Regions from separate parts of the Arthrobacter sp. NyZ413 genome, predicted to be linked through region 3. Evidence: riboswitches for the same ligand, from Rfam matches in the RefSeq annotation. Region 3 holds a riboswitch; each other region holds the start of a gene.
The links. A riboswitch is a leader RNA that binds a small molecule or an ion and turns the genes downstream of it on or off. The one in region 3 is predicted to bind S-adenosylmethionine.

Region 1 (3,265 bases), 980 kb from region 3:
GGACGAGACCGACACCAAACCGCAACCCGTCCTTACCTGGGTGCGGCAAGACTGGCGCGAGGCCCCCAGCTAAGCCGGCACTACACCTGCTTGAGGGCCCGTTCCAGGTCGCTGATGAGGTCGTCCACGTCCTCGAGTCCCACCGACAAACGCACTACGCCGTCCGCCAGGCCGATGGCGGCGCGGCCTTCGGGTCCCATTGCGCGGTGCGTGGTGGTGGCCGGGTGGGTGATGAGGGACTTCGCATCGCCCAGGTTGTTCGAGATGTCGATGACGCTGAGCCCGTTGAGGAGCGCGAAGGCGGCTTCCTTGGCGGTGCGCCCGGCCGACGGCAACAGCTCGAAGGTCAGGACCGTTCCGCCGGCCTTCATCTGCTTGGCGGCGAGCTCGTACTGGGGGTGCGATTTCAGGAGAGGGTACTTGACCCAGCTGATGGCCGGTTGGTTTTCGAGCCACTCGGCGATCCGCAGGGCCGAGGCCGAGGAGTGGTTGACGCGCAGGCCAATGGTCTCCAGGCCTTTCGTCAGGACCCAGGCGTTGAACGCGGAAAGCGACGGGCCGGTGTGGCGCATGAGCTGCTTGACGGGGCCCTCGATGAACTCTTTGGTGCCCAGGATCGCGCCGCCCATCACGCGGCCTTGGCCGTCGATGTGCTTGGTGCCCGAGTAGACAATGACGTCGGCGCCGAGGTCGCCGCAGCGCTGTAGCAGGGGAGTGGCGAAGACGTTGTCGGCGACGACGGTCGCGCCGGCCGCGTGGGCGAGTTCGCTCACGGCCGCGATGTCCACGATTTCCTGCATGGGGTTCGACGGCGACTCGAAGAACACCGCGGTGGTGGGCACCGACAAAGCGGCACGCCACTGCTCGAGGTCCGGGCCGTCGACGAAGACGGTTTCGACTCCCCAGCGGGGCAGGATCTCGTTCAGGATGACGAAGCAGGAGCCGAACAGCGAACGGGCCGCGACTACGCGGTCACCCGCGCCGAGCAGCGCGCCCAGGGCTGTGAAGACAGCAGACATGCCCGACGCCGTCGCGAAGCAGGCTTCCGTTCCTTCCAGCAGGCGGAGCCGCTCCTGGAACGTGGCCACGGAGGGGTTGCCGTAGCGCGAGTAGACGAAGCGTTCGTCCTCGCCGGTGAACGCGCGCTCGGCGGCCTCGGCGGATTCGTAGACGAAGCCGGAGTTCAGGAAGATGGCCTCGGAGGTTTCCTGGAAGTTGGTGCGGTCAAGGCCGCCGCGGACTGCCTGGGTGTCAGGGCTCCAGCCGGCGGCGTCAGGATTGAAGGTCACTTAGATTTTCCCCAGGTTCGTCGGAAGTCCACGGTTTTTCCAGCCGTTCACGGTTCGTTCGCCGTAACGGTCCGGTTCCCCCTCAAAGCCTTCGAGGACGTTGTAGGAGGTGAAGCCTGCCTGCGTCGCGGCGATGGCTGCGGCGATGGAGCGCTGGCCTGAGCGGCACAGGAAGACAAGTTCGGTGCCTTCAGCCTCCGGGGCTTGCTGCTTCAGCTCTTCGATGAAGCGGGCGTTGGGGATTCCCCCGACCAAGTTCCACTGGATGAACAGGGGATCGTTATCGGTGGCTTTGGTGTCCGGGATGCCGATGTGGGCCCATTCGCCCTCCGTGCGGACGTCCACCAGGATGGCGCCTTGCTCCAGCTTGGCCCAGGCGTCGTGCGGGCTGAGGTCGCCTGCGTAGCTCATGCGTGGCCCTCGCCGTCGAACTCTTCGTCGGCCTGGTCAAGGGCGTCGACGGCGGTGGCAACCGCGGCGTCAGCGCTGGCGATCGCCGCCGGCAGGATGATGGCCTGTGCCACGATCACGTCGGTGCCGTTGAAGGTGGCGGCGGGGCTGCCGTGCAGCACGTATCCCTCGGCCAGGGCAGTGGAGATCCGCTCGCAGAATTCCCGTGTGTCGGGACCCGTGATGAGGCGGTAGGAGAGTTTGTCTTCAGTCGGTTCAGGCATTGCGGTGCTCCTCAGTCACGCTTGCAGTTCGAAAGTGTCGATACGCCGAGTAGTCACCTGAGGCACCCCGCCGGAGAGAGGGTTGCCGACCAGCAAGTCAGGGCTTCGCGCTGGCGCTCATTACTCAATAAGAAAAGTAACATCCACGACGGCGGCCTGCATCACCGGGCGTCGTCATGTTCCGTAACCGGCCACGCGGCGGGCTACAGACCCCGAATTGCCTTAGCCGTCCGATTCATTTTGGAGCGGTTCCAGGCTCGCTTGGAGACCCGGCGGCAGGCCATCGAAACGGGAGGCGACCCCGGACGGTGAGTGGTGGAACGTGGACCCTTGGTGCCTGCGCATTTCGAGAAGCTCGTGGACTGGGATTCCGGTGGCGGTAGCCAGTGCATGAAGCGAAAGGCTGTGGTGGTGGGCCAGGGCGAAAACTACGCCTGAGAGGGCTTCCACGCCTTCTGTTTCGTAGATTTCCCTTACGAGGTTGGCCATTCCACGCGCATCTTCGATCGATCCTGCCGAAGCGGCAGCCGCCATGGATGTGAGCGACCATGCCGCGGAGTCAGGACTGATGTAGATGCTCATGTCGATACCTTACGGATTAGGGACCTCCTGTGGAATGGGAGGAGCGGTTCGTCGTACAGGGAAGCCTGATGCGCCGGCCCCAGAACCGGCGCATCAGACGTTGTTAGCCGGCCGCCAGGCGCCGGATCAGCGCCGCGTGGCCGGGGAACGTCGAGACAAGCGACTCGACGTCCTCGTAGGTGGGTTTTGCGGAGTCCGCTGCTTCGTATCCGGGTGACAGGCTGCAACCGACCAGGGCGAACCCTCTTCCAGCGAGCTCGGCCCCGAACCACGTCGAGTGCGGAGCGATGCCCTGCAAGCTCTCGCCGGCCTCCGGGTCCGCTCCAAGGAGTGCCTCGGAATAGCCGTGGTCCGGGGAGAACACGTGCATCCTGATGGGCGCCCCGAGGTGGAAGAACCACAGCTCGTCTTGCTTCAGGGTGTGCAGCTGGAGGATGTCGCCGGCTTGCAGCAGGTACCAATTGGAGCTGTAGAGCGGGTGGCTGCCGCCAAAACGCGGGGGCAGGCCGGAGCCCGGGATGTCCTCGTCGCTCACGAGTGCCGGCGCGAACCAGCCGCCCACGCTCGCGGGGGACATGTCCAGGCGCTTGATCCAGTCCTCGGCCGTGTCAGTCATCGACCGGATCCTTCAGCGAGAAGCACACGGTGATGCCGATGATTTCGTCACTTCCCAGGGCGCGGAGCAGTCCTTTTTGCGTCACGATGTCCACGTTCACCATG
Region 2 (3,265 bases), 1.9 Mb from region 3:
CAAACCGCTCCCCAACTCACCAGAGCAGAGAATCGGCGAGTCGAAAGCGCAAAGCGCGGGCCGCCGTCGTCCTCCCCAACCGACTCTGCCAAACCCTCAGGAGCCAACCGTGGACTTCATCAATATCGCGATCGTGGTGGTGTATTTGCTCGCCATGCTGGCCTTTGGCTGGTGGGGCAAATCGCGCACCAAGAACAACAGCGACTTCCTCGTGGCCGGTCGCCGCCTTGGCCCGATGCTCTACACGGGCACCATGGCGGCAGTGGTCCTTGGCGGCGCGTCCACGGTGGGCGGCGTCGGTCTCGGCTACAAGTTCGGCATCTCCGGCATGTGGCTGGTTGTCGCGATCGGTTCGGGCGTGCTCCTCTTGAGCCTGCTCTTCGCCGGCACCATCCAGCGGCTGAAGATCTACACGGTCTCCCAGATGCTGAGCCTGCGTTACGGTCAGCGCGCCACGCAGACTTCCGGCATCGTGATGCTCGCCTACACTCTCATGCTGTGCGCCACGTCCACCGGCGCTTACGCCACGATCTTCGTTGTACTCTTCGGCTGGGAGCGCTGGCTCGCCATCGCCGTCGGCGGTGCGATCGTCCTCGTGTACTCGACCATCGGCGGCATGTGGTCCATCACCCTGGCCGACCAGGTGCAGTTCATCATCAAGACCGTGGGCATCTTCTTCCTGATGCTTCCCTTCGCGCTCAACGCGGCAGGCGGCTTCGACGGCATCCGCGCACGCGTCGATGCCAGCTTCTTCCAACTTGACGGCATCGGGCTGCAGACCATCATTACGTATTTCGTGGTCTACACCTTGGGCCTGCTGATCGGCCAGGACATCTGGCAGCGCGTCTTCACGGCCAAGACCCCGAAGGTCGCCCGCTGGGGCGGCACCACCGCCGGGCTCTACTGCATCCTCTACGGCATCGCCGGCGCACTGATCGGTCTGGCCGCCCGGGTGGCCCTGCCCAACATCGACGTCAAGTCGCTCGGCAAGGACGTCGTGTACGCCGAAGTCGCAACCCACATCCTGCCGATCGGCATCGGCGGCCTGGTCATGGCGGCAGCAGTCGCCGCCATGATGTCCACCGCTTCGGGAGCCCTCATCGCCGCGGCAACGGTGGCGCGCGCCGACGTCGTGCCCTTCGTCGCCAGCTGGTTCGGCAAGACGATCACCACGGACGACTCCACCAACCCCGAGCACGACGTCAAGGCAAACCGCTACTGGGTCCTTGGACTGGGCGTTCTCGCGGTACTCATCTCCATGGCGGCGCAAGACGTCGTGGTGGCGTTGACCATCGCCTACGACATCCTGGTAGGCGGACTCCTCGTCGCGATCCTCGGCGGTTTGGTCTGGAAGCGCGGCACGGGCATCGCCGCCGCATGGTCCATGGCCGTCGGCTCGGTGCTCACCCTGGCCTTGCTCATCGCCTACGCCACAGGCGCCATCCCGAGCGAAGACGGCGTCTACGCCAACGAGCCGATCTACTACGGCCTTGGCGCATCGCTGCTCGTCTACATCGTGCTCTCGCTCCTCACACGGCCCACCGACCCGGAGGTCCGCGAAGCCTGGGACCGCCGCGTCGCCGGAGCGGTCACCGAGGAACTCCCCTTGGATGCCCACCCGGTCGCCACGCACTGACCGTCACCGCATCGATTACGACGTCGGCGCCGCACCTTCCAGCCGGAAGGCGCGGCACCGACGTCGTGCTTAATATGGGAAACTTTTAGCCCTTTGGCGGCGAGCTGCGCCTACAGTAGAGGCAGCTTCAAGAGATGTGGCGCCAAGCTCCGACTTGCCACACGCCAACCCCATGTTCACGGGTGGTTCGGATGGGAAGCGGCCCGGCCCCGGACCAGAGACAACCGGACGGGCAAGAGCACCTCCGCGAGGAGCAGGCAATGCCTTTGCAATCCATAACCGTAGGCGGGCACCACACAGAGGCGGGTGCGCCTGGCGTTCAGGCGGGTCCGTCCGCGCCTCCCCCGAGCCACAGGTGCGAGGAAAGCGTGCGGGTGGTTCCCGGCGTCGACCTTGCACTAGGCACCATCACGTTCCTGGTGGACGGGCGCCTGGAGCGCTACTGGCATCACGAACCGCGGCTCATCACGCAAATACTGTCGTGTTCCGTCCGACCGGTTCGCTGGTTCCCGGCCACGCGCAAACTCACCCTCACGGTCGCGGCGGCCGGGCACCGCAACGGCGTGGAGCGGCATTTCATCCTGAGCGCGTTCTAGCCGCGCGGGTTACTCGGCCTCGTCAGCCTCGCGATGCTCCTCCGCCTCGTCGAGCGGAACGGTGCGTTCGTCGTCGTCGAGGACCTCGGATTGTTCGTCCCAATCCTCGTCGACTTCCAGGTCTTCGCTGTAGTCGTAGGCGGGATCGGCCTCGACCGTGGGCCGGTCGGGGTGGGGGGCGTGGGCGCCGGTGCTGTCCATGGTGCAACCTCCGTTCGACGTGGCGCTGGTCTGTCACGAGCAAGCCTGCTTAAGCTTCTTCGTGGACCCTGTCCAACCATCCCAGCACTGCCTATTCCGGTGGTCAAGGCTTCCCCGAAGGAGCCCGTTTTTACGGTGCGCCTAAACTGTCCAGTGAGGTTTGCCAGCCGGAAATCCGCGGAATTTGGCGGTAAAGTGGACATGCAATGAGGCGATGAAGCCCGCCCCAGCAACCCAGGAGTACCGGTGCACCCGCACGCAAAATCCTCACATCCAACCCCTCCCGCCCAAGAGGCCGCGGGTCCCGCAGATCCTTTGGCGAGTCCCGCAGAACCTTTGCCAAGTCCCGCAGAAGAGGCACCGGCCCCCCAGACTTCCCCTTCGTCGTCGGACATCAAGCGCTGGCGGCAGTACCTCGCCGACGAACGCGCCGAAGCCGCCGTCTACCGCCAACTGGCACAGCGCCGCGACGGTGAAGAACGGCAAATCCTCCTGGCCCTCGCAGACGCCGAAGGCCGCCACGAAGCCCACTGGCTCAAGCTCCTTGGCGAACACGCCGGGATGCCACGAGCAGCTTCGGGACGCAGCCGGATGCTCGGCTTCCTCGCCCGGAATTTCGGTTCGGTGTTCGTCCTCGCCCTTGCCCAGCGTGCCGAAAGCCGCTCCCCCTATGCCAAGGACCCCGCGGCCACCCGCGCGATGGCCGCTGACGAACAGATCCACGAAGAGGTAGTCCGCGCCCTCGCGACCCGGGGCCGCAACAGGCTCTCCGGCACCTTCCGCGCAGCCGTATTCGGCGCGAACGACGGCCTGGTCAGCAACCTTTCGCTCG
Region 3 (3,265 bases):
TTTCCGGTGCCGGCACCGACGTCGGCCGCATCATGCGCACCGTCCGGTATCAGCCAGTCGGCGGAATCCGCGGGGTACCCGGGCCGGACGCGCTCGTAGTGCTCGCCGCCGTCCTGGAAGCTTTGGCCGAGTTCGAGGCGTCGTTGCTCAAAGAGCTTAGGACCGGTTGATGTGCCTTTGGGTCGTGGAACCACCCAGGAACTCCTTCGTGGGGCGTGGAAATACCCTACGAATCTACCTCAATCAGTCAGTGCTGCAGGGTGCGGCGCCGGCGGTCCCCGGAGTGTTCGGGGCCCATTCAGGGTAGCTGCGGTGGTCGTTTGCCGGCACCCAGCGGCCTGCATCAACCACGTAGTCCCAGCCAAGGCCGTCGCTCTTGAGCGCCTTTATTCCGGCAATGAGCCGCGTGGCGTCCTCCAAACGCGAACCGACGCCGAAGCTAGCCCGCAGGGATCCGGACGGAAGGCCGAGCCGCTTGAGCAGGGGATGCGCGCAGAACCGGCCGTCACGCAGGCCAATTCCATGCTCTGCCGCGAGGTACGCCGCGACAAGGCCGGCGTCGTAGCCTTGCAGCGAGAAGTTCACCACGCCGATGGTGTCGGCGGGGTCGGTATCGCTGAAGATCTGGTGGACGGTCACGCCGTCGATTTCCTTGAGGCCGTCGATCAAGTGCGTGCGGATGTCGGCTTCATGGGCGTGCCATTCGTCGTTGTCGAGGCTGGCGATGACCTGGGTGGCCCGCGCAAGCGTAGCGGCGCCGAGGACGTTCGGCGAGCCACCTTCGTGCCTCGCGGGTCCCGTGGCCCAGCTGACGGAATCAAGCCGCGCTTCGCGGACAGCTCCGCCGCCGGCGAGGTGAGGGGTACCGGCGTCGAGCCAGTCGGGGCGGCCCACCAGGACACCCGAGCCGAACGGTGCGTAGAGCTTGTGTCCGGAGAACACCAAGTAGTCGATGTCCGCCGCGGACACATCAATCCGGCGGTGCGGCGCGAGCTGTGCCGCGTCAACCACGATTCGCGCGCCAAACTCGTGCGCAAGCTCCGCCAACGCCTTGATGGGCAGGATTTCGCCGGTCACATTCGAGGCGCCGGTGACGGCAAGGAGGCTGACTCCGCCCTGGGCGAGTGCAGCGCGGACGTTGTCTACGGTCTCCGCCAAGGTTTCCGCCGCGATAATGCTACGGTGCGGAACTCCTTGCCACGGGAGGAGATTGGCGTGGTGTTCGATGTCCAGGTACAGGACTTCGCCAAGGTACCGGCCATCTTCCGCAGGCAAGCAACCAGCCAGGAGGTTGAGGGAATCCGTGGTGTTGCGCGTGAAGATGACGGAGTCGTCCGGACGTCCACCGACGAATTCGCGCACGATGTTGCGGGCGTTCTCATAGACGGAAGTGCTGATTTGCGAAGCGTAGCCGGCACCGCGGTGCACGCTCGCGTAGTACGGAAGGATCTCGTTCAGGTACGCCGAGACTATTGTCAGCGCAGGAGCTGAAGCACCGTAGTCAAGGTTGGCGTACCGGACATGGCCGCCTTGGATCAGTGGAGCCTGCAACTCAGCACCTGTAACGGCGGCCAGCGGGCGGGCCGCGGGGGATTCGACGCTGGAAAATGCTGAAGCAGCGGCGATGACGGGAGAAGTAAACGTAGCTGTGCTCATGGAACCTCACTCAAGAGGGACCCCTGGTGACAGGGGATCCGCGCTTGCCGTATCCGTTCCGGACCGGCCGGGTCGTCACCCGGGGCACCCCGCCGCGACGGAGGGTTGCCGGCCAGCAAACCGGGGTTTCACGCTGGCACTCGTGACCTGTAAAGAGACTAGGACACGGGCGCGGAGGGTTCCAAGGCGGTTCGTATTGTTAAGCGGATATTACGATCGCCGAAAAAACGCCGTTCCGTCGAAGAAAAAGTGGCGGACGCCCCGAAAAAGGGACGTCCGCCGTCGAATATTCAGCAAACCCGATTAGAGGAGATCGTCGATTTCCGGATTGAGCCGCTTGAGGACTTCCGAATGGAGGATCGAATTGGTGGCCACGGCATTGCCGCCGAAAGGCCCGTCAGCGCCTTCCAACGAGGTGAAGCGCCCGCCGGCTTCCGTGACGATCGGCACCAACGCGGCCATGTCGTACAGCGCGAGTTCGGGTTCGGCGGCAATGTCCACGGCGCCTTCGGCCACGAGGCAGTAGGACCAGAAGTCGCCGTATGCGCGGCTGCGCCAGACGTCCTTCTCAAGACCCAGGAAGTTGTCCAGCGAACCCTGTTCCTTCCATTCGGAAAGCTCGGAATAGGACAAGGAAGCGTCCTCCAAGCGAGACACATTGGAGACCTTGAGCCGCGTGGCGGCTGCGAGCGAGCGGCCCATGTAAGCGCCCGAACCCTTGGCGGCCCACCAGCGCTTGCCGAGCGCGGGCGCGCTGACGAGCCCCACCACCACTTCGCCTTCGTCCACGAGGGCGATCAGCGTTGCCCATACCGGCACCCCGCGTACGAAGTTCTTGGTCCCGTCGATGGGATCGATGATCCAACGCCGTGAGCCGTGGCCGCTGCTGCCGAATTCTTCCCCGATGACGGCATCGCGCGGACGGGAACGGGAGAGCTGCCCGCGGATCGCTTCCTCGGCTGCTTTGTCGGCGTCAGTGACAGGGGTCAAGTCCGGTTTGGTCTCGACCTGCAGGTCCAGGGCCTTGAAGCGCTCCATGGTCAGGGAATCGACGGAGTCCGCCAGGACATGGGCAAGCCGCAGGTCGTCGTTGTAGCTCGGATCGGGTTGGGTCATGATTACAAACTACCGTCTATTGTGCGGCGAACTGTGGATGTCGGGGCGCTACTGAGGGGCGGAACTAGGTGACGCTGCCCAGTTCTTTCGTCTCTTGGGCTTCCTGGCGCGGGTCAGCCCCCAGGAGCCGGCGCAACGACGCGAGCCGGGCAGGTCCGGCCTCGCCCGCATGGCCTTCCGCGACCCACGAATCGAGCCCGCAATTGACTGCACTGGCATCATGCTTGCAGCCGCGCTCGCACGTATCCGTGCCGGGTTCGAGGTCGGGGAACGCATGCAGGATGCGGTCGGGATCCACGTGGGCCAAACCGAAGGATCTGATGCCCGGGGTATCGATGATCCAGCTTCCGTCCGGGGCGTCGCTCAGCTTCAAGGCGAGGGCGGAGGAAGAGGTATGCCGTCCGCGGCCGGTTACCGCGTTGACCCCGCCGGTGGCACGTTCCGCGCCCGTGAGGGCGTTGACCATGGTGGACTTCCCGACGCCGGAGTGCCC

Region 1: it holds a riboswitch for S-adenosylmethionine, as region 3 does, so the genes downstream of both, ABCW42_RS18510 (DUF1737 domain-containing protein) here and ABCW42_RS13930 (aminotransferase class V-fold PLP-dependent enzyme) in region 3, are expected to answer to the same signal.
Region 2: it holds a riboswitch for S-adenosylmethionine, as region 3 does, so the genes downstream of both, ABCW42_RS05075 (hypothetical protein) here and ABCW42_RS13930 (aminotransferase class V-fold PLP-dependent enzyme) in region 3, are expected to answer to the same signal.

The regions. Positions count from the first base shown of each region.
Region 1 covers NZ_CP155434.1:3,963,307-3,966,571, reverse strand. The annotation lists gene ABCW42_RS18525 (glutamate--cysteine ligase 2) at 1-73, shown strand, start outside; gene ABCW42_RS18520 (O-succinylhomoserine sulfhydrylase) at 81-1,289, opposite strand; gene ABCW42_RS18515 (rhodanese-like domain-containing protein) at 1,290-1,700, opposite strand; gene ABCW42_RS18510 (DUF1737 domain-containing protein) at 1,697-1,963, opposite strand; SAM riboswitch class IV at 1,976-2,088, opposite strand; gene ABCW42_RS18505 (hypothetical protein) at 2,186-2,545, opposite strand; gene ABCW42_RS18500 (cupin domain-containing protein) at 2,649-3,161, opposite strand; gene ABCW42_RS18495 (PAS domain-containing protein) at 3,154-3,265, opposite strand, start outside.
Region 2 covers NZ_CP155434.1:1,051,803-1,055,067, reverse strand. The annotation lists gene ABCW42_RS05080 (sodium:solute symporter) at 155-1,636, shown strand; SAM riboswitch class IV at 1,762-1,881, shown strand; gene ABCW42_RS05075 (hypothetical protein) at 1,897-2,232, shown strand; gene ABCW42_RS05070 (hypothetical protein) at 2,242-2,433, opposite strand; gene ABCW42_RS05065 (VIT1/CCC1 transporter family protein) at 2,770-3,265, shown strand, end outside.
Region 3 covers NZ_CP155434.1:2,982,408-2,985,672, reverse strand. The annotation lists gene ABCW42_RS13935 (class I SAM-dependent methyltransferase) at 1-194, opposite strand, end outside; gene ABCW42_RS13930 (aminotransferase class V-fold PLP-dependent enzyme) at 244-1,656, opposite strand; SAM riboswitch class IV at 1,692-1,804, opposite strand; gene hisN (histidinol-phosphatase) at 1,960-2,772, opposite strand; gene rsgA (ribosome small subunit-dependent GTPase A) at 2,837-3,265, opposite strand, start outside.